Regions from separate parts of the Hahella sp. NBU794 genome, predicted to be linked through region 2. Evidence: predicted binding sites of a transcription regulator. Region 2 holds the regulator's gene; each other region holds the start of a gene.
What was found. Region 2 encodes FNR, which switches genes on or off when oxygen is low (the NO sensors DNR and NnrR bind a similar motif). Its sites were predicted from a motif close to TTGATNTANATCAA; they were not measured.

Region 1 (5,846 bases), 2.8 Mb from region 2:
ATCTTGGCGACAATGTAGGCGAACGGGTAGCCGAGCAACAGACAGATCAGCGTCGCCTTGGCGGACAGCGCCAGACTCTGCCAGAAAACGTCGGCGTAAAGGGGCTCCCAGATACGGGCGTAGGCGTCCAGCGTCATCGGCCAGACCGCCAGATGCTCGGAGTCAGGCGTCATTACGCTGGTCAGCACTACCAGAAAGTGGGGCGCCAGAACGAACAACGCCAGCCAGGCCAGCGTCAAAATGATAATGAAACGGCGAAAAGGCGATTGGCTCACGTCAGGACTCCGCTTTGATCACGTGTTCCCAGCCATGTACCCAATCGACCCAGACTTTCTGATTGATGCTGTAGTCGAAGTCAGGATCGTCTTCATCAAAGAACTCACTGGCCATGATGGTCTGTCCTGACGGCAACTGGATCTGCGAGTCCAGGGTCTGTCCGGTGTAATTGCGCTCCAGTACTTTTCCTGAGAAACCAGGACGATCTGGCGCATCCTCCAGATATTCAATCCTCAAGTCTTCCGGGCGCAGTAATACATGTACTTTATCGCCCGCCTCGAAACGGCGGTCTGCGTGAATCTCACGCTTGAAGCCGTCCATCGCGGCGAGATAGCGGTAATCGCCCAGGTTTTCCAGGATTTCCGCGTTGAATACGTTGATTTCCCCAATGAAGCTGGCGACGAACAGATTATTCGGGCACTCGTATATTTCACGCGGTGTGCCTACCTGTTGCGCCTGACCATTGTGCATGACTAGAACACGGTCGGACATGGACAGGGCTTCTTCCTGATCGTGGGTGACGTAGATAAAGGTGATGCCCAGCTTGCGCTGTAGCTGTTTCAGCTCCATCTGCATCTGTTGGCGCAGTTTGTAATCCAGAGCGCTGAGGGATTCGTCCAGCAGCAATACTTTGGGGCGATTCACTACCGCGCGGGCGATAGCGACGCGCTGTTTCTGACCGCCTGACAGCTGATGCGGTTTACGCGTGGCGAAATCAGACAGGCGTACGGTGGCTAACGCCTCTTTTACGCGTTCGGCGATTTCCGGCTTGCTGACCTTGGCCATTTTCAGACCGAAGGCCACATTGTCGAACACGGTCATATGGGGGAACAGGGCGTAACTCTGAAACACCGTATTCACCGGTCGCTTTTCCGCGGACAGCTTGGAAACATCCTGCCCGTTCAGCATGATGCGCCCTTCATCCGCGCCCTCAAATCCGGCGATCAGGCGCAGCACGGTGGTTTTGCCGCAGCCTGACGGCCCCAAAATCGTAAAGAATTCTCCGTCTTCAATGCTCAAGTTGAAGCCCGACAGCACTTCTTGCGTATCAAAACGTTTGGTGATGTCGGCAAGCGTAAGAATGGGCGGTTTGCTCAATGTGTATAACCCTGACTCTGTGACTCCGCGAAAATCGCGGGAAAAGTGACTTTTCTGGCAACGTTTAACGTATGACCCTCTTCAACCCCGCGATTAAAGTGGATTGCATGGCCAACGTCAATTCCGGTCTAAGACTTAATGTCTATACTTTAGCCAGAAGTGACGAAATGACGCCTGTGAACAACGCAATTAGGAGGCTTTAATGAAGCGCCTTATTCTATCTGTTTTGACTGTCTTTATCGCCGCTGTAGGTTTTGAGGTGAGGGCTGAAGGTAAGAACGTGCAACTGACGTCCCTGGACTGGCCGCCCTATACCTCGGAAGGTCTGGCCAACCAGGGCGCTAGTGCGGCGGTGGCCAAAGAGGCGTTCGCCGCCATGGGTTACACGTTGGAAGTGAAATTCTACCCCTGGAAGCGCGCCGTGGCCCTGGCCAAGAACGATCCGGCCTATGACGGCTATTTCCCTGAGTACTACGCCAAAGAGCTGGAAGACGACTTTATCCTGTCCGAGCCGATGGGCTCAGGCCCTTTGGGTTTCGCCCAACGCAAAAATCATCAGATTGACTGGTCAGCGCTGCCGGACCTCGCCAAATATCGCATCGGCGTGGTCAGCGGTTATGTGAATACCGCTGAGTTTGACGACATGGTGGCCAACAAACAGCTCAATGCGAGCGAGGCGGGAGATGACGTGAAGAACCTGATGAAACTGGTCTCAGATCGCATTGATTTGGCGGTCATCGACAAAAACGTCATGAAATACCTGTTATCCACTGAGGCGAGCCTTAAATCCGCCGCGGGCGCGATTGAGTTCAACCCGACCTTACTGGAAGACAAAAAGCTCTATATCTGCTTCAAAAAAGGCCCTCGTGGGGAAGAGCTCGCCAAGGTGTTCAGCGAGGGCCTGAAAAAGATCGACGTCGATAAAATCATGCAGGGATATTTTTAAGCCTGCTTTTGTCTCCGGGATAAGCCTCAGGAGAGATGAGGCGTTTCCTGCGGTCCCGCCGCCAGCTCCATGCCTGGGATTCGGCTCCAGTAACCATTGCTGTGGTTGAGCTGGTATGGCAGGACTTTGTCCTGCTCCTGTTTGAGCGCCAGCGCTAAACTCTCTGCGACCCGCAGGGTATCCTGCGACTCAGGGCTCAGACGAATCACATTCACGCCTGCATGCTGCAGATCGCGCCACTGATTCAGCAGGTGATAACACTTGCCGGACTGCGTCTGAATGCCGTTGAGGTTGAACAAGGTTTCGCCTTCCTGGCTTCGTGTGGGAATGCCTTGTGGGTATTTCTTGCAGACGAAACGACAGTCGTCCTTGGGCAATCCTTCCGATCGTGCTGTGAAGCAACGGGCGGAGAGCGCAAGGGGGAGATGACCGTAGGCGAATAACTCAGTTTCAATGGGGGAGGCGAGACTCCCCAGAATGCCTTCCAGGGCGTGACGGCTGATTTCTACGGGCGGCGTCCAGCGTTTAGCGCCTGCTTGTCGCATGATTTCCAGCGCTGGCGCGTTATAGATATTCAGGTAAGGGCCGGCGATGAAAGGCCTTCCGGCTTCCGACATCAGGTGCGCCGCCGCCATGTCATTGGCTTCCACGCTCAGGCGTTCGTTTGCATTGGCCGCTTTGCAGATAGCGCGCAGGGACTTTAATTCCGACTCGGCTTCTATCAACGCCAGGGTGGAAAGCGCGACTTCTTTTCCGGCATCGAGCAGTGAATCGGCGATGTCCAGCCAGTCGCGCAAGTTCATCTCCCGGCGCTTGGAGCAGACAGTTTCTCCGAGATAGACAATATCGACCGGCGCGGCGGCGACCTGGGAATAGAATTGAACGACCATGTCTTTTGGCCAGAAATAAGGCAGGGGACCCAGAGAGATTTTCATATTACTGCGCCTTCTGTTGGTGGTTCGGGCATACGCGACCTGAGGTATGCGCCCGCTGATTTACTGCCAGGGACGGGAATACGCGCCCAATGTGGTTTGCGCGCCCTCTGACAGCGCCTGTAACGCCTCCAGCCAATCTTGCTGACAACGAAACGCCGCAGGTTCGCGCTGGAAGCAATCCAGGGCCTGACGCCAGGTGGACACGACCTGTGCGACATAAGACGGGCTGCGCTGTCGGCCTTCTATCTTCACCGCCTTGACGCCGGTCGCGGCGAGTTCTGGAATGAGATCGAGGGTATTCAGGCTGGTCGGCTCTTCAAAAACATGAAAAGCATGGCTGTCGCCGGCGTCAAAGCGTCCCTTGCATAAAGTGGGATAACCGGCGTTTTCGTCCGCTTCGAAGCGATCAATGAGAGAGCCGTTTAGGCGGGACTCCAGGCGTCCGTCTTTCTGTTCCCACTTTACGAACTTGGCGGGCGAGCAGGCGCCGCTGTTGTTGGGCGATTCGCCGGTCATGTAGGACGACATATAGCAGCGTCCCTCGGCCATGATGCAAAGGCTGCCGAAAGCGAAGACTTCCAGATCAACCGGGCTTTGCGACGCCACCTGACGCACCTGCGGCAAGGACAATACTCTGGGCAGGACAGCTCGTTTGATATTGAAACGGTTGTGATAGAAGCGCAGCGCTTCATAGTTGGTGGCGGAGCCCTGTACGGAGAGATGCAGGTTCAGCTGGGGATACTGGCGGGCGGCGTAATCCATGACGCCGATATCGGCGGCGATCAGCGCGTCCGCCTGTAATCCGGCGACTTTATCCACCGCGTTGCGCCAGCGCTCCCAACCTTGTGACTGCGCATAGGTATTGATGGCGACGAAGAGCTTCACGCCACGGTCGCGGGCGTAAGCCAGCGCTTGTTGAGCCTTGGCGTCGTCGAAATTCAGCCCGGCGAAATGACGGGCGTTGGTATCGTCTTTGAATCCGATGTAAACAGCGTCGGCGCCGTTATCCACGGCGGCGCGAAGAGCGGGAGGACTTCCCGCCGGACAAACCAGCTCCATTGCATACTCCCAGGGCGGCAAATGCGGGTAAGGTAGCAAAAGCGCTGTGTGGGGGATTTGATGGAAATCAATATGCCCCGGGTCCTGAGTCTATTTAATAACGGCGACTAAACGCTGCGACAAGGGAGACAGGTATTCATGTTCAAAAGCCCGCTGCAATTATCCAAAGAACTCGCCGCCGCGTTGCCGGCGCTGACAGATGTGGTGCGCCGGCCGGGACGCTATCTACTGCATCCCTTGGCGCGAACGCCGTTTCCGCTCCAGGCCGCGCTTATTCGCAAGCTCCTGCAGGACGGTTTCGGTGAGGCGATCAGAGAAGGAGAGTTCGACTCTCTTATCCATCGCTGGGTCAAAGTGACGGTGGTGGATTTGGAGCTGAGCTGGAGCCTGAGTCTTGGTGAGGATCGCTCCATCAGAGTGGCGCGGACGGAAACGGCGGATACGGAAATCCGGGGCGATTCCGCCGCCTTCGCCTTGATTGCGGGTCGCAAGATGGACCCGGATACGCTGTTTTTTCAACGCCGGATTGTAATTCTCGGAGATACGGAGCTGGGCCATGAGATGAAGAATCTGTTGGATACCGGCGATCTCAACGACCTGTCTGCGCCCGTCCATAAGCTGTTGGAGCTGGCTTCCTCCCTCGCTGCTTATTGGGAAGCCTCCAAACGGGATCTGGCGGCGGCGCTGAGCTATAAAATTCCCGTTACGCCGCAAACCTCCTGACGTCTGAAAACCCGCGTCAGAAAAATGCCAGCCAGGCTCCGACGCCGATCATTAAGGTCCCAGCGATACGGTTCAACAAGCGGACGTTATCGCCTTGCAGCAGGAAGTGGCGCAGCGTGCGGCCGCCGCTGGCGTATAACACCAGGCAGAAAAATTCCACAATCAACAGGATGGACACCAAGGTCGCCAATTGCGGCGCCATTGGGGCGTCGGTTGAAATGAAGGGCGGCAACAGCGACACCATGAACGCCCAGCCCTTGGGGTTGGAAATCGCCGTCACAAAGCCCTGTGTAGCCAGCTCTGTAGGGCTGGCGACGCGGGAGTCCTCCATCTTCTCGGGAATGGCCATTTTGCCCCGGGACAGCCACATCTGTACGCCAAGGTAGGCGAGGTAAGCGCCCCCGACGTACTTAAGCACGGAGAACACCTGCGGATACTGCAGCATCAAAGTGGCGACGCCTACGACAGAGGCGACGGAGACAATGCCGACGCCGATCAATTCGCCCCACATCATCCAGAACGTACGCTTCAAACCAATGCTTAATCCCATGGTCAACGCCAGCGTCATGCACATGCCCGGGGTGGCGGACACAAACAGGCAGGTGGAGAGAAACACCAGAAACACGGAATAGTCGGTCATACAGCGGTCGTCCTGAAAGCGATGGTCTAGCGGATGGCGTTAGGGGAATAAATCAGAAAAGCCATTATCAGGCAAGCCGGAGCCGCCCGATAATTGCTTTTTTCAATAGGGCTCCGGCGCTGGCGGGCGCCGGAGGCTAAGAGGGAAAGGTCAGGCGTGGGACAGTTCG
Region 2 (5,846 bases):
CCCGCAGCGCAGACTCAGGTGATGTATTATTTGGGCAGGGAGTTCAAACTAAACTTCGACGCCGATGCGCGCCATGTTATCGAGCTGGACGCTCGCCCTGACTCCGAGGAAGCGCTAGCCCTGATTAAAGGGTTGGGCTTTAACATTGTCTGCATCAATGATCCTGGTGAATACGCACAGTCCTTCCCTATTGAGAGTCTTAGGGATTGGCTGCAGACCATTCGGGCATTCGACTTCAAAGCCGTTTATCTGCGCCTGAAAGTGACTCCTGCGACCGTCACCGCACTATCCGAGCACCTTGAGGAAATTCTGACAGAGAGACCGCAAGGCATCCTACTCTCCGGCCATAAAATGGAATTCGCCGGCACAGCAGGCCTGGAAGCGGCGCTAAAAGATTTCAAGCGGCGTATTAAGTCCGCATCGTTTATTCCTATCACGCAGGACTTTTTCGCACTACCTTGGACAGGCTTGATTAGCCAGGGAGTCAGCTGTCTACATGGCGTTGGGTTGGGCGCATTTTCTTACACACCACATTACCAGTTGCGCAACGCCACACAGTTGGACGACTACTACAAAACTCTGGACAACAGCGAGCTTCCAGCAAGAGCAATTCGTTACACTCAAACCCAGTTGTAACAAAAGGTGAAAACTATGTAAAAACAAAGGCGAGCGCAGGTTTTCCCTGTAAATTTCCCATTGTAGGGATTTGCTTTTAAATAGCTATTGGCTATCCTAGAAGCCTCTTTAAGCAGTTTCACTCATCCAGCCACGAGGCAACCGATGGAAAGCAAGCATATAGCAACCTCCTCTCCTTTTAGCTTACACAGAGGCTGCCACGAATGTAATTTGAGCAAGCTTTGCATTCCTATCGCGGTCGGGGCTGAAGATATTGATCGCCTGGAAGAAATCATTCGCCAGGGCAAAATGCTCAATCGCGGCGAATATATCTTTGAGCAACACACCCCATTCCGCTCGTGCTTCGCAGTTCGTAGCGGCGCGATCAAAACATTCACCGTATCAGAGGAAGGCGAGGAACAGGTCACTGGTTTCTATCTGCCTGGCGAGATTATCGGTCTGGACAGCGTTAGCATGGAAAAATACTCCTGCTCCGCCGTCGCCCTTGAACGCACCAGCGTATGCGAAATTCCTCTGGAGAAGTTTGAAGACCTTGCCTCAGACATCCCCAGCCTGCAGCACCACTTTTTCTCATTAATGAGCAAAGAGATTCAGGAGAGCAGGCAGCTCACTATGCTATTAAGCAAAAACTCGGCTGAAGAACGCATTGCCTCGCTTCTATTGTCCCTGTCGACACGCTTTAGCCGTCGTCGCCTATCCGGCACAAACTTCAGACTCCCTATGCCACGCAGCGACATAGGCAACTATTTAGGCTTGGCCGTCGAAACTGTCAGCAGGGTCATTACCCGCTTCCAGAACAATGGCATTATTAAGGTCCAAGGAAGGGAAGTTCAGATATTGCAATTGGACGAACTGCAGAAAATTCTTCGCCACGACACCAAGTGTCTGGAGCATCAGAAGGAATCAGCCCTTAACGCTCGTTAACGGGTCTCTTCCAAGCAGTTTTCAGCCGGTTTTACGCCGCCACGCTGCTGACATTGCTCAATCAACGCCGGCAGATAACGACGCCAGGGAAGCTGCTTGACGCCAAAGGTGTTGCGCAGCTTGATACAACCTAACGCGCCATTCGCCGGAAGCGCCACTCCAGGCAACACATCAGCGCCCTTTTTCTCGATCAGGGCCTGCAACATTTCTTCCTGTCCAAATGCCTGCAGCACAATCGCTTTCAACAGTTCATAGTGGGTGACAGCTTCAGCGCCAGCATAATGGTAAACGCCCCACACCGAGATATTACAACTCAGCTGCTTGATAACAGCGTCTACGACTCTCGCCACATCATCCACCGCGACGGGAGTCAGCTGCATATCGGTGCTGGCGTTTAGGCGCTTCCCTGAAGACAGCGCGGAAAGCATGGTCTGCAGCCAGCCTTGAGCGCCAGCCTCCAGCAACCAGCCCACCCTCAAGATCAGATGCTTGCTATAGTTTTCCTGAAGCCATTGTTCGCTCTGCAGCTTTGTCCGCCCATACACGGAAAGAGGACGTCCTTTGTTGGCGGATATATAAGGGTTCTTTTTGACGCCATCGAAAACAAGATGGCTGGAGAGATGAATAATCGGCGCCTTCCATAAAGCCGCCACCTCCGCTACCGCCTCACAAGCGGAGACATTAACCTGATAGGCCAAATCCGGATGCTGCTCCGCCTTGAACAGGTCAGCCATCTCCGCAGCATGAACCACGAAATCCGCAGACGGCATCGCCCTCATTGCTCGCACGATCGCATCATTGGTCATCAGAAACTGCTCGTAGGGAACGCCCTCCACTGCTATGCCGCTCTGCTGTAAACGCTGAGCTATAGCCTTACCTAATGGCGAATCAATTCCCGTCACACAAACAATCACTCATGCACCCCTTAAAATGTGTCTCGTAGCCTTTAGCGCCCCCAGAATGCGGGCCGTCTGAAGATATTATGTTAACAATATTGGCTGCTTGATGGGATTTTCGCAAACCCGATACCCCGGACTCTATCCCCATCATCCAGCTTAACGCTGCGCTTTAACCCCCTTCCGAGCGATTAAGGTATACCCTGGGGACACGCGAGGTCATGCCCGTAAATAAAGTATAGGAGATTGTTGACGCATATCCTGCAACCTCATCAGCGGAAACAGCTCCGCCCCACAGCTCCACCTCCGACCCAATACGCGCTTCTGGAATGTGAGAGATATCCACCGTCAGCATATCCATGGACACCCGCCCGATAATCTTTGTCCGCTTACCGCACACGGCGACAGGCGCACCATTTTGCATTTGTCTTGGATATCCGTCGCCATACCCTACCGCAACCACTCCCATTCTTGTTGGGCCGCTCGCAGTCCAAGCGGCGCCATAGCCAATAGAGTCTCCTGCTTGCAGCTCCCGAGTAGCAATCAAGCGCGACTCAAAGGTCATTACCGGCTTCAAGCCAAAATCCGCCCCGGTCTTATCCGCCATGGGGGAGGCGCCGTACATCGCAATGCCCGGACGCACCCAATCCAAGTGAGTTTCCGGATACTGCAACAAAGCGGCAGAATTAGCCGATGAGTAACTCCAGCCACCCGATCCCGCCGCCTGCATACCAGCTTGAAACGCCCGCCACTGCTCCTGTTGCAGCAAACTATCCAGTTCATCGGCGCATGCGAAGTGAGTCATCAGCCCAATAACAGAAAGCCCAGGAAACTGGCCCAGCATCTCAGCGACGCCAGCCAGTTTATTTAACGGCAAACCCAACCGGTTCATACCTGTATTCAACTTGATCCAGGTTTGCATCCGGGCGGAACCAGGACCTGTTTTACGCAAAGGAGCCACTTCGGACAGCATGTCCAATTGCTCCATATCATGCACAACCCACTCTATATCGCGCCAACGGGTAGAGTCAGCCAGCTCCTCTGAGCTATAAAATCCTTCCAGCACTAATAGCGGCGTCGTAATACCCGCTTCACGCAAACTCACCGCCTCATCGTAACAGGCCACCGCCAGCTTGGGAGCCTCCGCTTTCAGGGCGCGTGCGATTTCCACTGCGCCATGGCCGTATGCATCAGCTTTAATTACCGCCGCACAACGGGCGTTTTTAGCAATGGAATTCAGCAAACGAATATTGTGACGCAAGGCGTCCAGATCAATAAGAGCGCGGGATGGACGCATTACTCGTAGTCTCCCCCGCCATAATCGTGAGCCAAATCTTCAAACCTTGTGAATTTACCCATGAACGCCAAGCGCACCGTTCCGATAGGGCCGTTACGCTGCTTACCGATAATAATTTCCGCAATACCTTTGTCCGGGCTGTCTTCGTGATAGACCTCATCCCGGTAGATGAACATGATCAAGTCAGCGTCCTGCTCAATCGCTCCAGATTCCCGCAAGTCAGAGTTAACTGGCCGCTTATTGGGGCGCTGCTCCAAACTACGGTTAAGCTGGGACAAGGCGACCACAGGACAGTTCAGCTCCTTCGCCAATGCTTTCAAGCCTCGCGAAATTTCTGAAATTTCGGCCGTACGCCCTTCGGTCATTCCCGGCACCCTCATCAACTGAAGGTAATCCACCATGATCAAGCCAATTTCACCATTATGATCCCGCGCCACCCTTCTCGCCCTGGAGCGCATTTCCGTCGGACTTAACGCCGCGGTATCGTCGATGTATAACGGCTTGTCTTTCAACATGTTAACGGCTGATGTAAGACGCGGCCAGTCGTCCTCATCCAGCTTTCCACTTCTTACTTTGGTCTGATCAATTCGCCCCAGAGATGACAGCATACGCATAACGATAGAGTCGGAAGGCATCTCCATACTGAATACCAGGACAGGCTTACCCCCCAGTATCAGCGCGTTCTCAACCAGGTTCATCGCAAATGTGGTCTTACCCATGGAAGGACGGCCGGCAACGATAATCAGGTCTGAAGACTGCATCCCCGAGGTGCGATCATCCAAGTCACGAAATCCAGTTGTAACACCTGTAATGGCCCCGTCTGAGTGGAACAACTCATCAATTTTCTTAAGGGTCTTAGTCAGAATCGGATTAACCGATTCAGGCCCGCCCTGATTGGGCCGGGATTCCGCTATCTGGAAAACTCGCCGCTCTGCGTCATCCAACACCTCTGTACTGGTGCGCCCTTCCGTCTGGTAGGCCTCATCGGCGATTTCATTAGCGACTGTAATCAACTGACGCAATACGGAACGTTCGCGAATGATTTCCGCATAGGCGCGAATATTGGCGGCGCTGGGAGTGTTTTTAGCCAGCTCACTCAGATAGGCCAACCCACCCGCAGAGTTCAACTCGTTGCGATTATCCAGCTCTTCCGAGACAGTGATGGCGTCCAGTGGACTGCCGAGATTCGCCAATCGGGAAATTGAACCAAATATCAGACGGTGATCCAGACGATAAAAGTCTTTTGCTGTAATGATGTCGGAAATCTTGTCCCAGCTGGCGTTATCCAGCATCAGACCGCCCAGAACAGACTGCTCCGCCTCAATCGAATGGGGCGGAGCCTTTACCACAGAGGAACCAACCAGGGCGGCGCTTGGGCCCTGCCCTTCCGAAGACTTGGCCGAATCTTTACGTATTACTGACTCATTCATAATGACTTGCAGAGCTTTTAAGAGTAGCGCTTATTATCGCTAATTTGCGGGCATGGACAACACGACTATCGTGAAGTCTTGAGAGCATAAAAAAAGGCAGTGCGCACGGAGCGGACTGCCTTTTTTTGTATGACCGGAGATTACTCGCCGACTACGATTACCTTAACGGTAGCAGTAACGTCGGTGTGCATCTGTACGTCTACTTCGTACTCGCCTGTGTTGCGCAGAGCGCCTTCAGGCAAGCGAACTTCGCTTTTCTCAACTTCAACGCCCAAAGCAGTCACTGCGTCAGCAATGTCTTTAGTACCAACAGAGCCGAACAACTTACCTTCGTCGCCAGATTTAGCAACGATGGTCACTTCTTTACCGTTGATAGCTTCTGCACGAGCCTGAGCTTCGGACAGCTTCTCGGCAGCCGCTTTTTCAAGCTCTGCGCGACGAGCTTCGAACTGCTCTACATTCGCTTTAGTTGCAGGAACAGCTTTGCCGTAAGGCACCAGAAAGTTACGGCCATAACCAGCGCGAACCTTAACTTTATCGCCAAGGTTTCCGAGGTTGGCTACTTTTTCGAGAAGAATAACTTCCATCTTGTTTACCTCAAATCTTGTAACAATCGGAAGCCTCTTAGCTTCCGATTGGCAAACCTTTAAGAACCTGATTGTT
Region 3 (5,846 bases), 2.3 Mb from region 2:
CGTCGCCCACGAAATCAACAACCCTATCGGCTATGTCGCCAGCAATATCAACCGGCTGAAAGAGTACTATTCAGACTTCGAAAAACTGTTTCAGGTGGTGGAGGCGCACTATGATCGTGTGCCGATAGAAGTGGCGGCGGAACTGGATCGGGTGAAGGACGAGATCGACTACGACTTTCTAAAAGAGGATTTACCTGAACTCCTGCAAGATTGCCTGGAGGGCAGCCGTCGGGTGCAGGAAATCGTCGAAAACCTGAAGAACTATTCCCGTGTGGATCAGGGCGACGTGCACCTGGACTTCAATATCAACGACGTCATCACCAGCACGCTCAAACTGGTGTGGAACGAGCTGAAATATGACTGTGACGTGGAAACCGATTTGCAGAACACTGAGCTGACCTGCGGCAACCAGGGACAGATCAATCAGGTAGTCTCCAATATTCTGGTCAACGCCAGTCACGCCATTAAGGAAACGCAACGGCACGGCAAGGTGCGCATTCGCACCCACAGCGACTCGGAATGGGTATATGCGGAAGTGTCGGATACCGGCTGTGGCATTCCCCAGGATATCGTCAGCAAAATCTTCGATCCGTTTTTCACCACCAAACCGGTAGGCAAGGGCACCGGGTTGGGGCTGAATATTTCCTACGACATCATCGTCAACAAGCATCGCGGCGACATCAAAGTGGAAAGCCGAACCGGCGTGGGATCGACGTTTATCATCAAACTGCCGATCGCCCAGCGCAAGGCGCAGCCGGAGCGTCCTTCCTCCGCCGCCTGAGATAAGATGCTTCCGTCGGGAAAATTAGGCCTATTGTCAGGCGGCAAATTTCCTTAGAATTCCATGCTTCATGAGAAAGCGGGAAACTCATCCGTTATGTCGCTTTCCTTATCTATAAAAGAAATACCAGAGAGAGTCGCTCAAACATTGGTCGGCTCTCATTGCGTGTGACGCATGAAAATTTGCAACATCCATGTGGCTTAACAAGTAAGCACAGTTAGATAACTCAATACTGACAGATAAAGAAAAGGAGACCCGTACGCATGGCGTCAGGTTCTAAAAAAGTGATTTATGCGGCCTTGGTCGGCAACGCAATGGTCGCGCTCACTAAGTTTGCGGCGGCGGCCTTCACCGGCAGCTCGGCGATGTTTTCCGAAGGCGTTCACTCCGTGGTGGACACCGGTAATCAAGTGTTGTTGCTGCACGGAATGAAGCGCTCCCAACGCCCCGCATCGGAAGATTTTCCCTTCGGACACGGTAAGGAAATTTACTTCTGGTCTTTTATTGTGGCGATCCTGATTTTCGCCCTGGGCGCGGGCATCTCCATCTACGAAGGCATTGAGCACATCCTGCATCCGCAGGTGGTGGAAAACCCGGTGGTCAACTATATCGTGCTGTCTTTGGCGATTCTTTTTGAAGGCTTTGCTTTCGTCATGGCGATCAAGGAATTCCGCAACGCCAAAGGGCAGATGGGGTACGTGGAAGCGGTGCAACGAGGCAAAGACCCCTCCATGTTTGTCGTGCTGTTTGAAGACGCCGCCGCCATGCTCGGCCTTGTGGTGGCCTTGGGCGGCATTGTGCTGGGGCAGGTGACCGGCAATCCGGTTTACGATGGCGTCGCCTCGGTCATTATCGGCTGTATTCTCGGCCTGACGGCGCTGTGGCTGGCGGTGGAGACCAAAGGGCTGTTGATCGGTGAAAGCGCCAACAAGAAGGTGGTGAAAGGCATTCGTGAAATGACCCAGGCTATTCCGGGCGTGGAGCATGTCAACGAAGTGCTGACCATGCACATGGGGCCTGACTTCGTACTGGTGAATATCTCGGTGGATTTCAAAGACAGCATTTCCGCCGGCGAGATTGAAACCCGCATCGCCGGCCTCGACGAACAGATCAAATCCTCCTTCCCTGAGTGCAAGCGCATTTTCGTGGAGGCGGAAAGCCGTCGTAAAAAGGCGGCCGTAGCGGCGCCGACGGTCGACGTATAACCCCATTCGATATTAACAGCGGACCCGCATGGCTCCGCTGTCTTTACTTCAAACCTGTGTCTTTACGACTCTGATATCACGCCCTGCCGGATCAGTTTTTCTCTGGCCTCTTCCTGTATCAGCAGGCAGGCGTCGGGATCGTGCAGATTCAGGGACAGAGGCGCACGGGTCAGCTTGTTGCCGTAGCTCGACTTGCCTTCGAATAAGACGCCTTTCTCCGTGATCAGCAAATCTTCGCCGTCAAACAGAGGGTCTTGGCCGATCGCCAACGCGCTGGGGTTTTCGAAGGCGAACCAGGGTGTGGCGTAAAGTTCTGGAAAGTATTCGCGTCCCGTCGCGGGATCGGTGTATGAAGCGACATAATGCAAGCGCCCGCTGAGAAAGCTGGTCAAGGCGACGCCGCCGCAATAAGGCATGATGTCATCCACAATGGCGCCGGGCTCCCGCCAGAGAGTGACGCCCAGGTTGGTTTGATAGTTGCCGTCGCGGTCAGTGACCAGAGCGGGTATGGAACCGTCGGCGTCAAACTGGAAACGCTTCACGCTGTCGCCATCGCTGATGAATAGTTGATCGCCGACCACTCTGACGCCATTGGGGGAGCCGAGTCCGTGCTCTCCCGCGATCCAGTCCCGCTGGAAACCGGTGATTTGCGGCGTCCCGGCGGAACCGGCTTCAGGAAACGCCAGTGTAATGCGTGTCAGGCCGGAAGTGGCGAAGAAATTTTCATCCGCCACCAGCAATGCGCCATCCGGGGCGAAGGCGACGCCATTGGGGATCGCCAGCGCATCGAATGGGTCCCGTGTATCACCCCTGCGTGTCACGAATTCGAAGCGATAGTCCGGTCGACTCAGATTGGCGGCCAGCAGGTGATTGTTGCGAATGACCAGCCAGCGCGCCTCCACACAGGACGTCAGCACCCAATCGCCATGTTGCGCCATACCGGTGTAATTGCAGCTGTCCAGTTGTGGGGGCGACAGCTCCGTGGGGACGTAAACGACCTCGCCACTGGCGTCCGTGTGGGCGTCGATGCGGTATATGCCTTTGCCCCCGGTCACCAGTAATTGGCCGTCCGCCGTAAACAGAATATTTTCCGCGTCGGGAATGGCGACCAGGGTTTGTTTTTCCAGGCATCCGCCCAATAACGGCGGCAGGATAGCGGCGGCGATCGCAGCGCGCCAGTTGTAATGATTCATGGATTTCCTTCCTGATGATTTATTGTTGTTGGAAGGAAAATTGTCTTCGATTAACCAAGGGCGAACATCACTCAAACGAGTGGCGCGCCTGCTATGTCACGCCTTGCGATTCACCAGCCATACCGCCGCTTCGACCCGGGAGCGCATGCCCATCTTCTTGAGAATGTGCTTAACGTGGACTTTCACGGTGCCGTCGGAAATATTCAGATCGCGGGCGATGACTTTGTTGCTGTGTCCTTGCGCGATGCGGGTGAGAATCTCATATTCACGGCTGGTCAGGGTCGCGGAAGGATCGGCGGCTTCCACAGGTTTGCGCAGGGCGGAGGCGAGAATTTCCGTCAAGCGTTCGCTGATCGCCATTTTGCCCAGCGTTACTTGTTTGATCTTTTCCAGGATGTCTTCCGGCTCCATGTCCTTTAGCAGATAACCGTCAGCGCCGGCTCGGAAACAGTTCACCACATCGGCTTCGTTGTCGGACACTGTCAGCATGATGATGCGCGAGTCCACGCCGGCGGCGCGAATGGCGCGTAAGGTATCGAGTCCGTCCATGCCTTGCATGTTGAGGTCCAGCAGAATCAGGTCCGGCTCCAGTTCCTTCGCCTTGGCCAGCCCTTCCTCGCCGTTTTTGGCTTCGGCGACGATGTCCAGCTCATCCTCCATTTCGATCAACTGGCGGATGCCTTTGCGAAACAGGGGGTGGTCGTCCACCATCATGATCGTTGCTTTTGCGCTCATCTCAGCTTCACCTTGTCATTCTTTTCATTTATACGGCCAGCGTTATCTGATGTTTTCAGCATAACACGAACTCAGAGAAGCCCCTGCGACGGCGCGATAGGGACTTGATCCATATCAGGTTTACCAACGATGACCCTGAGCTGCGCATACCGAAGACCTACCGCTTTGGCGCCGGATTCGTCTACCTCATTGGGGGTATCGAAAGTCTTGCACAGATTCTCGGAAATCGCTCTAACGCTATGAAAATACGGCAAATGGTAGCGCTACTTAAAGTCGCTTGTGAGCAGATCATCCACACGGCCCCGGTCTTAAACGCTACCCCCTCCGGAGCATTGTCGGCCCATCTGTTTATAAAGATAGTTGAGCCGAAGATTATTATTCAGGCCCAACGCAGAGGTAAGGCATATGGCGGACATCACTGCTGGCTGGAATCCAGAGGACAGCGGGTTCTGGCAAAAAACCGGTAAGAAAGTAGCGAATCGGAATTTGTGGATATCCATTCCGAGTTTGCTGTGCGGCTTCGCCGTATGGTTGTACTGGGGCGTCATCACAGTACAGATGTTAAATCTGGGCTTTCCGTTTCAGGCGTCGGAATTGTTCACATTGATGGCGATTTCCGGTCTGACCGGCGCCACACTGCGCATTCCCAGCAGCTTTTTCATTCGCCTGTGCGGCGGTCGCAACACGATATTTTTTACAACTGCGCTGCTGATGATTCCAGCAATCGGTGCCGGCATCGCCCTGCAAAGTAAAGACACGCCCCTGTGGGTGTTTCAGGTGCTGGCGTTACTGTCCGGTCTGGGCGGCGGCAATTTCGCTTCTTCGATGTCCAACATCAGCTTTTTCTTTCCCAAGAAACAGCAAGGGTTGGCGCTGGGCCTCAACGCAGGTCTGGGTAACTTCGGCGTCACCACTATGCAGATTCTGGTGCCGTTATTCATGACGTTCGGCGCCTTCGGTGCGGCCGGCGGCGACCCCATGACCCTGGTCAATCCATCCGGCACGCTGATCGGCAAGATTCCTGCGGGTTCTGAAACCTGGATTCAAAACGCAGGCTTTGTGTGGTTGCTGTTCCTGGTTCCACTGGCGTTTGCTGGCTGGTTCGGCATGAACAATATTCGCACCGATGAAGTGTCGCCGGACATTGGCGGGCCTGTCGGCTCCTTCTCCAAAATCACCTTCATGCTGTTGATCGGTTTTCTGACTTCCATCGCCGGACTCTGGCTGATGCTGCCTGAGTCCGCCAACGGCGCAGGGTGGGGCATCCCTAAAGAACTGGTGTTGGTGGCCGTCATCGCCGCTACGGTGTTCCTGCTCAAGCTGTTGCCGGGACAGATTCGCAGTAGTCTGAATCGTCAGTATCGTATCTTCGGCAATCGTCACACCTGGGTGATGAGCGTTATTTACACCATGACCTTCGGCAGCTTCATCGGCTACGCGGCGGCCTTTCCGCTGGCGATCAAGGTGATCTTCGGATACAGCCATGTGATGGTGGACGGGGTGATGACTCATAATACCGTTAACCCCAACGGTCCCAGCGCACTTATGTACGCCTGGATGGGGCCTTTTATTGGCGCGCTGATTCGCCCGGTGGGCGGCTGGATTTCCGATAAATTCGGCGGCGCGCTGGTCACGCAGATTTGCTCACTGGTGATGGTGGTGTGCGCCCTGGCGGTCGCCTATTACATGAGCGCGGCCTATAACTCAGCGACCCCTGAAGAGTTTTTTGCGCCTTTCTTCATCTTGTTCCTGGCGCTGTTCGCGGCGTCCGGCATTGGTAACGGCTCCACTTTCCGCACCATCGCCATGGTGTTCCCGAAAGAACAGGCGGGCCCCGTACTGGGCTGGACCTCTGCAGTGGCTGCCTACGGCGCGTTCTACATTCCCCAGGTGTTCGGCGAGCAGATCAAGGCCGCCACGCCGGAATACGCG
Region 4 (5,846 bases), 2.2 Mb from region 2:
ACACCATTGCGCTGTTCAACTCCGGCGCGGATGACGTCATCCCCACCAATACGCCGTCGGAAGAGTTTATCGCCCGCATCAACAAGGCCATCATCAACCTCATCGCCAACCGACAGCTCAAGTCGCAACTGCAGTTCACCCACGACGTCGCCATGTCCGCCATGACTGACAGCGGCGATATGGGCGTCAATATCAACTTCCTGCTGGATTCCGCCGACTGCAATAACTTCGACGAGCTGGGACAACGCCTGTTTCAGGCGCTGAATAATTACGATGTGCGCTGCAGTCTGCAGATTCGCGGGCGCTTCGAAGAAAAAAACATGGAGCCCAACGGCCTCTCCCGGGATCTGGAAAGCCGTCTGCTGCGACATTTCCAGGACGCGGGGCGCCTGCATGCCGCCGGACGCCGCCTGTTCATCAACTTCGACCAGGTGTCGCTACTGGTGAAAAACATGCCGCTGGGTGACGATAAACGCTGCGGACGTCTGCGCGACAACCTGTTCTATCTGGTGCAGGGCATGGACAGCCGGGTGAAAGCGCTGGACGACCGCCGCACCACGGAACTTCAGGTGGAGATTCTCAAACAACTGACGTCCAAAGCAGAGACGGTGCTGGACGAGATCGACAAGCGCTATGCCGACGTGGCGGACCAAATTATCAGCGCCACGGAAAACGCCGCCGAACAAATGGTGTTCGCCCTGAATACCCTGGGGTTATCGGAAGAGCAGGAACACTCCATCATGTCGATCATCGACAACGCCATCTTCACCACCAATGACATCTTCCATCAGGGTCTGCGGGTTAATCCAGGGAATCGACAGCTGATCCAGCAAATATCCGAAATGATGAAACTGCCTCCTGAAGAACTGAACCGCGCTTTGGAGCAGTTCAGCCTGGAGTCATAGGAAGTAATGCCGGAGAGGTGGTTATTCAGACTTGCTGGCGCAACTGACGCACAGCTCTGCGAAAGGCAACACCTGCAGGCGGGACTCGGGAATATCTTCCCCACATGCGGCACAGACGCCATACTCACCCTGCTGTAACCGTTGCAGGGCCTTTTTCACCTGATTGATCTCAATTTCCGTCTCAACTTTGAGCGCGTTCAGCACGTCGTCGTTCTCCCGCTCCTGCGCCTGCTCCGCTGAGTCCGCAGAGTGCTCCGAGGTGAGATCGCGGGTGATCTCTTCCAGACGGGTGATGAGTTCGGTCAGTTGCTCGGACAACCTGTTCTTGATATGGGACTGCTGCATAATCTCTCCTTCGCGATGCTTACTGTGGTATCCCAGGCTGGTATTGCTCTCCCTGGCAAGAATGTCACTAAACAGAATATATGGCTTGATTCGCCGCAAACCAACAAGTTTTAATTGCGATTTTGTTGCAACAGTGAGATGTCTATGGAAGTCATCGTAGCCTCCGTCAATCCAGTTAAAGTCAATGCGGCGCGCAACGGCTTCGGTCGTTGTTTTCCCGATTCGCAGATTCACTGCGTCGGCGCCGGAACCGAATCCGGCGTCGCTTCTCAGCCCCTCACCGACGACGAAACCCTGCAAGGCGCCCTGAACCGGGTGCAGGCGGCGCGGGAAGCGCATCCTTCAGCCGACTACTGGGTGAGCTTTGAAGGCGGCGTCGACCGGATTCGCTCCCAACTGTTCGCGGTCGCCTGGGTGGCGGTGGGACACGGGGACGATATCAGTTACGCGCGTTCAGCAGCACTGCCGCTACCGCATGCCGTCGTCGAAATGATGGATCAGGGAATGGAGCTGGGAGAAGCCAACGACCGGTTATTTGGAACGCAGAACAGCAAGCAACAGACAGGCGCAATCGGACTGCTGACCCGAGAGTTGCTCAGCCGCGAAAGCCTGTACGCAGACACGCTGATCCTGGCGCTCACCCGCTTTACGCTTCCAGAGGTTCGGATTTAAGCCGTCTCATCCGTCGACGCTGTTTTTCTCCGCTGACGCAGAATAAACATTAGCCACGATCCGACGTTTTCACCGATACAAAGAAAACCGCCAAAACCCGGCGCAAGGCCGGGTTTGGAAAAGCAAAGGCGCGCTTAGCGGCACAATTTCCGTTCAGGACGAACGGAAGCGGCTGCTACAAAGCATCGCTCAGTAAGGAACAAAAATCGCCGCCCGGCTAAGCCGGTGAACGGTTATTTTCCTTACAATGACAAATTAGTGGCGAGGTCTGAAATTACGCTTTGGCTTTTCTTCCCGGGGACGAGCCTCGTTAACTTTCATGTTACGGCCTTTCAGATTGCTTTCATTAAGCTTCTGAATCGCCTCTTCCGCCTGCCCGTTATCGGACATTTCTACGAAGCCGAATCCTTTGGACTGGCCGGTATCTCTGTCGCGGATGATATTGACGTTGCTGATATCGCCATAGGCCGCAAACGCTTCCCGCAAATCGTCTTCTGTTACCTGATAGGACAGGTTTCCAACATAAATATTCATCTCACCATCTCATTATTTGTCACGAGCGCCTGTAGCAATCACACTGACGAAAACCAAACGCTCCAATTATCGTCAGTGACTAGCCAACCGCTGGCTAATTCGGTTGCAGGCCCGCTCTCGCGCCTGCGCACAATGCATACAAATCTGGAACAAAAGTGGCAAAACGTCAAATGATTTAACTATGGAACATTCCCATTTCCAATTGATGACATATCACCACCGCCAACCCTTTATTCACCCGTGACGAATGCGACAGCGTCAACTTGCGCCGCCCCCTTCGCCAGGGGCGTCCAGATCCTGCAACAACTTGATTTTAAGTAAGCACTTCCTGACCTCGAAGGTGCGGGTATAACCGGGGAAGTTGGGTTCATCCACCGGCACCGAGACAGGACCCGCCGCCGAAGCCAGCGTGACAGTACGCCCGGACGCGCTTTGCTCCGGCACGTTATCGAACTGGTATTCCTTGAAGCACAGGGTATTCTCGACATCAAACCCCTTGGCGCCCTGCTCTACCGATAACTCTGCGGCGCGCCGAATAGCCAGCTCTTCCACTTCGACCAATTCATATTTCTTGTAGGTTTCGTAACTGACCTGATAACCCCCTTCCGGCAACGCAATTTCGGAATAACCGTGGGGCCGACCGTCTTCTTTCGCCATATAGTCCGGTAGTTTGGAAAACGCGGAACAGCCGCCCAGTCCGGCGGTCAGGGATAAAGCTGCGATAATTAACGAAATTCGCGGGAACATTAGGGAATCTCCTTATCAGGAGATTCAATTTATCACAGCGGGAGAGGAATACTCAGACCCAGTTCGAAAAACTCGACTGGCGCACAAAAAAAGACCCGGCCATCCGGCCGGGTACGCGCAAGGAATAATTTGGAAGACGAGAGGATGATTGCGCGATTACCCTTTCACCCCACCTGCAGTGAGTCCACCCACAATCCATTTCTGGCAATAAAGAAAAATCAGCGTGATGGGAAGCCCGGACAGCACCGCCGCCGCCGCGAAATCTCCCCACAAATAGTTCTGCTCATAGAGATACTGCTGAGCGCCCACCGCCAGGGTCAGGTTGTTCACATCCAACAGCAGGATGGAGGCGATCGGGTACTCCATGATGTTCATCACGAAAGCGAGGATGAACACCACCGCAAGAATCGGCACCGACAGCGGCAGCAGAATGTAGCGGAACGCCTGCCAGGTGGTGGCGCCGTCCACAATGGCGGCCTCCTCCAGCGAGCGGTCGATGGATTCGAAATACCCTTTGATCGTCCAGATATGCAACGCCATACCGCCCAGCGAGGCGAGAATCACCGCGCCGTGGGTGTCGATGCCGAGCCAGCTCACGTGGTTGCCGATCTGATCGAACAAGGCGTACAGCGCGACCAGCGACAACACCGGCGGGAACATCTGAAAGATCAGCATGGACTTCAGAATCACACCCTTGAACTTGAAGCGCAGACGGGCGAACGCATAAGCGCTGGTAGTGGACAGCAACAGGATCAGCGCGGAGGAGATCACCGCGATCTTGATGGAGTTCCACAGCCACAACAACACCGGGAAAGGCGGCTGCAGCACCGTGCCGTCCGCCTGGGTATAGGGAATGCCCAGAGCCAGCGACCAATGCTCCAGAGAGGGATGCTCCGGCAGCAGGCTGCCGGTTGCGAAGTTGCCGGTGCGGAAGGAGATCGACACCACCATCAGCAGCGGGAACAGGATGATCCCGATAAAACACAGCAGTCCAAAGTGGGTCGCCCAGACCCGATAGCGCACTGAACGCGGCTGCACCATCGCCATAATAACGCTCCTATACCTTTATCTTGGACAACTTGAGGTTGATCAGCGACAGCGAACCCACCAGGATGAAGATCGCCGTAGCGATAGCCGCCGCCAGACCGAAATTCTGCCCGGAATCCTGGAAAGCGATGCGGTAGGTGTAACTGACCAATAGATCCGTGGTGCCCGCCGGTGTCGTGGCGCCGATAATATCCGGCGCGCCGCCAGTCAACAGAGCGATCAACACGAAGTTGTTGAAGTTGAATGCAAAGCTGGCGATCAACAAAGGCATCAACGGCTTGATGATCTGCGGCAAGGTGATGCGGAACAGGTTATCCAGCGGAGTCGCTCCGTCCATGGCGGAGGCCTCATACAGATCACGGGGAATCGCCTGCAGCAACCCCATGCACAGCAGCATCATGTAAGGGTAACCCAGCCAGGTGTTGACGATCAGAATCATGGTGCGCGCCAGCGCGGGGTCGCTGAACCAGTCCGGACGCACGCCGAACAGGTTCTCCAGCACCAGGTTGATTTCACCAAAGTTCTGGTTGAACAACCCTTTGAACACCAGAATGGAAATAAAGGCGGGCACGGCATAAGGCAGGATCAGCATCATGCGATAGAAGCCTTTGCCCTTGAGCTGATCCCATTGCAGGATATTCGCCAGCACCAGACCTACCGCCAGAGTAAACAGCACCGTCATGGTGGCGAACGCCAACGTCCACACGAAGATCTCAATGAAAGGCCCACGGATGCTGGAGTCGGTAACTACCTGCACATAGTTGTCCCAGCCAATGGTGACGGTCCAGCCCGGAGACAGGGTTTCGCCCTGCGGGCCTTCGTAGAAACCAATATCCTGATTCGGCGCATACACCACGCCAGTCTGCTGATTCACCAGGCTGCCGTCGTCACGCAGGCCGTACAACGACTGCATGGGCGCGAAGTTGCGCAATCCGGCGAGGCTTAACGAAGCGCCGCCTTCCAGATTGACGGACAGACTTTTCAGGTCTTCTTTCAGCTTGATGACGTCTTTGATCCCCAGCGGTTGAGTATCCGGGGCCGCCAGTTCAACCGGGGCCACCGCCAACGCGCTATTCTGCAGTTCACTGAAGCTGAATGGCGCGGACGCCCAGCTTTGTCCCGCAGGGCTCTCCAGGCGCATGACAAATTTGTCGTCCGTTGGATAGAGCTTGAAATCGTATCTTTCTTCGCCAGTCTGAAAACGCTGGCTGAGCAGTTGCTCGAGCACCCGTTCCTGAGACAGCAGGTTACTGGCGCTGTAGTTAGTGAAACCTATGCCGACGGTGTACAACAGGGGGAAAATAATAAACACCACCATGCCGGCGATGGAGGGATAAATATAGCGGTGTGCATATGCTTTCGGACTGCTGAAGATATAAGCGGCCGAACCGATTACCACCAGAAACAGCAGCGCGAAGGCGATCTGGTTCTGGGCGTAAAGTGCGACAGTCAAATATAGAGCCAATAACAGTACGGCTCCGACCGCCGCCCACTTGAAAACTGCTTTTGTCATGGGTCGCTTGTTATCTACAACAGGTGACGAAAGGGCGTGAGTTAGCATGTATATAGCCCCTATTGCTACGTCTGATCAATAAT

Region 1: a site for FNR is predicted at 4,372-4,385, ahead of ubiU (ubiquinone anaerobic biosynthesis protein UbiU). Genes of this name have one in related genera too.
Region 3: a site for FNR is predicted at 4,019-4,032, ahead of narL (two-component system response regulator NarL). Genes of this name have one in related genera too.
Region 4: a site for FNR is predicted at 1,336-1,349, ahead of ACQYWX_RS01895 (TraR/DksA family transcriptional regulator). Genes of this name have one in related genera too.

What each region holds. Positions count from the first base shown of each region.
Region 1 covers NZ_CP192738.1:2,318,596-2,324,441, forward strand. Annotated here, with positions in the region: gene potB (spermidine/putrescine ABC transporter permease PotB) at 1-275, opposite strand, end outside; gene potA (spermidine/putrescine ABC transporter ATP-binding protein PotA) at 277-1,374, opposite strand; gene ACQYWX_RS10385 (substrate-binding periplasmic protein) at 1,577-2,320, shown strand; gene ACQYWX_RS10390 (U32 family peptidase) at 2,347-3,255, opposite strand; gene ubiU (ubiquinone anaerobic biosynthesis protein UbiU) at 3,316-4,314, opposite strand; gene ubiT (ubiquinone anaerobic biosynthesis accessory factor UbiT) at 4,453-5,037, shown strand; gene ACQYWX_RS10405 (LysE family translocator) at 5,054-5,677, opposite strand; gene ACQYWX_RS10410 (efflux RND transporter permease subunit) at 5,828-5,846, opposite strand, start outside.
Region 2 covers NZ_CP192738.1:5,156,464-5,162,309, forward strand. Annotated here, with positions in the region: gene ACQYWX_RS22515 (hypothetical protein) at 1-636, shown strand, start outside; gene fnr (fumarate/nitrate reduction transcriptional regulator Fnr) at 781-1,560, shown strand; gene ACQYWX_RS22525 (sugar nucleotide-binding protein) at 1,557-2,474, opposite strand; gene alr (alanine racemase) at 2,629-3,753, opposite strand; gene dnaB (replicative DNA helicase) at 3,753-5,183, opposite strand; gene rplI (50S ribosomal protein L9) at 5,324-5,770, opposite strand.
Region 3 covers NZ_CP192738.1:2,850,872-2,856,717, forward strand. Annotated here, with positions in the region: gene ACQYWX_RS12745 (sensor histidine kinase) at 1-781, shown strand, start outside; gene ACQYWX_RS12750 (cation diffusion facilitator family transporter) at 1,045-1,986, shown strand; gene ACQYWX_RS12755 (hypothetical protein) at 2,049-3,179, opposite strand; gene narL (two-component system response regulator NarL) at 3,276-3,914, opposite strand; gene ACQYWX_RS12765 (MFS transporter) at 4,320-5,846, shown strand, end outside.
Region 4 covers NZ_CP192738.1:419,310-425,155, reverse strand. Annotated here, with positions in the region: gene ACQYWX_RS01900 (response regulator) at 1-905, shown strand, start outside; gene ACQYWX_RS01895 (TraR/DksA family transcriptional regulator) at 927-1,250, opposite strand; gene yjjX (inosine/xanthosine triphosphatase) at 1,395-1,922, shown strand; gene ACQYWX_RS01885 (RNA recognition motif domain-containing protein) at 2,178-2,456, opposite strand; gene ACQYWX_RS01880 (CC0125/CC1285 family lipoprotein) at 2,715-3,203, opposite strand; gene malG (maltose ABC transporter permease MalG) at 3,360-4,250, opposite strand; gene malF (maltose ABC transporter permease MalF) at 4,261-5,811, opposite strand.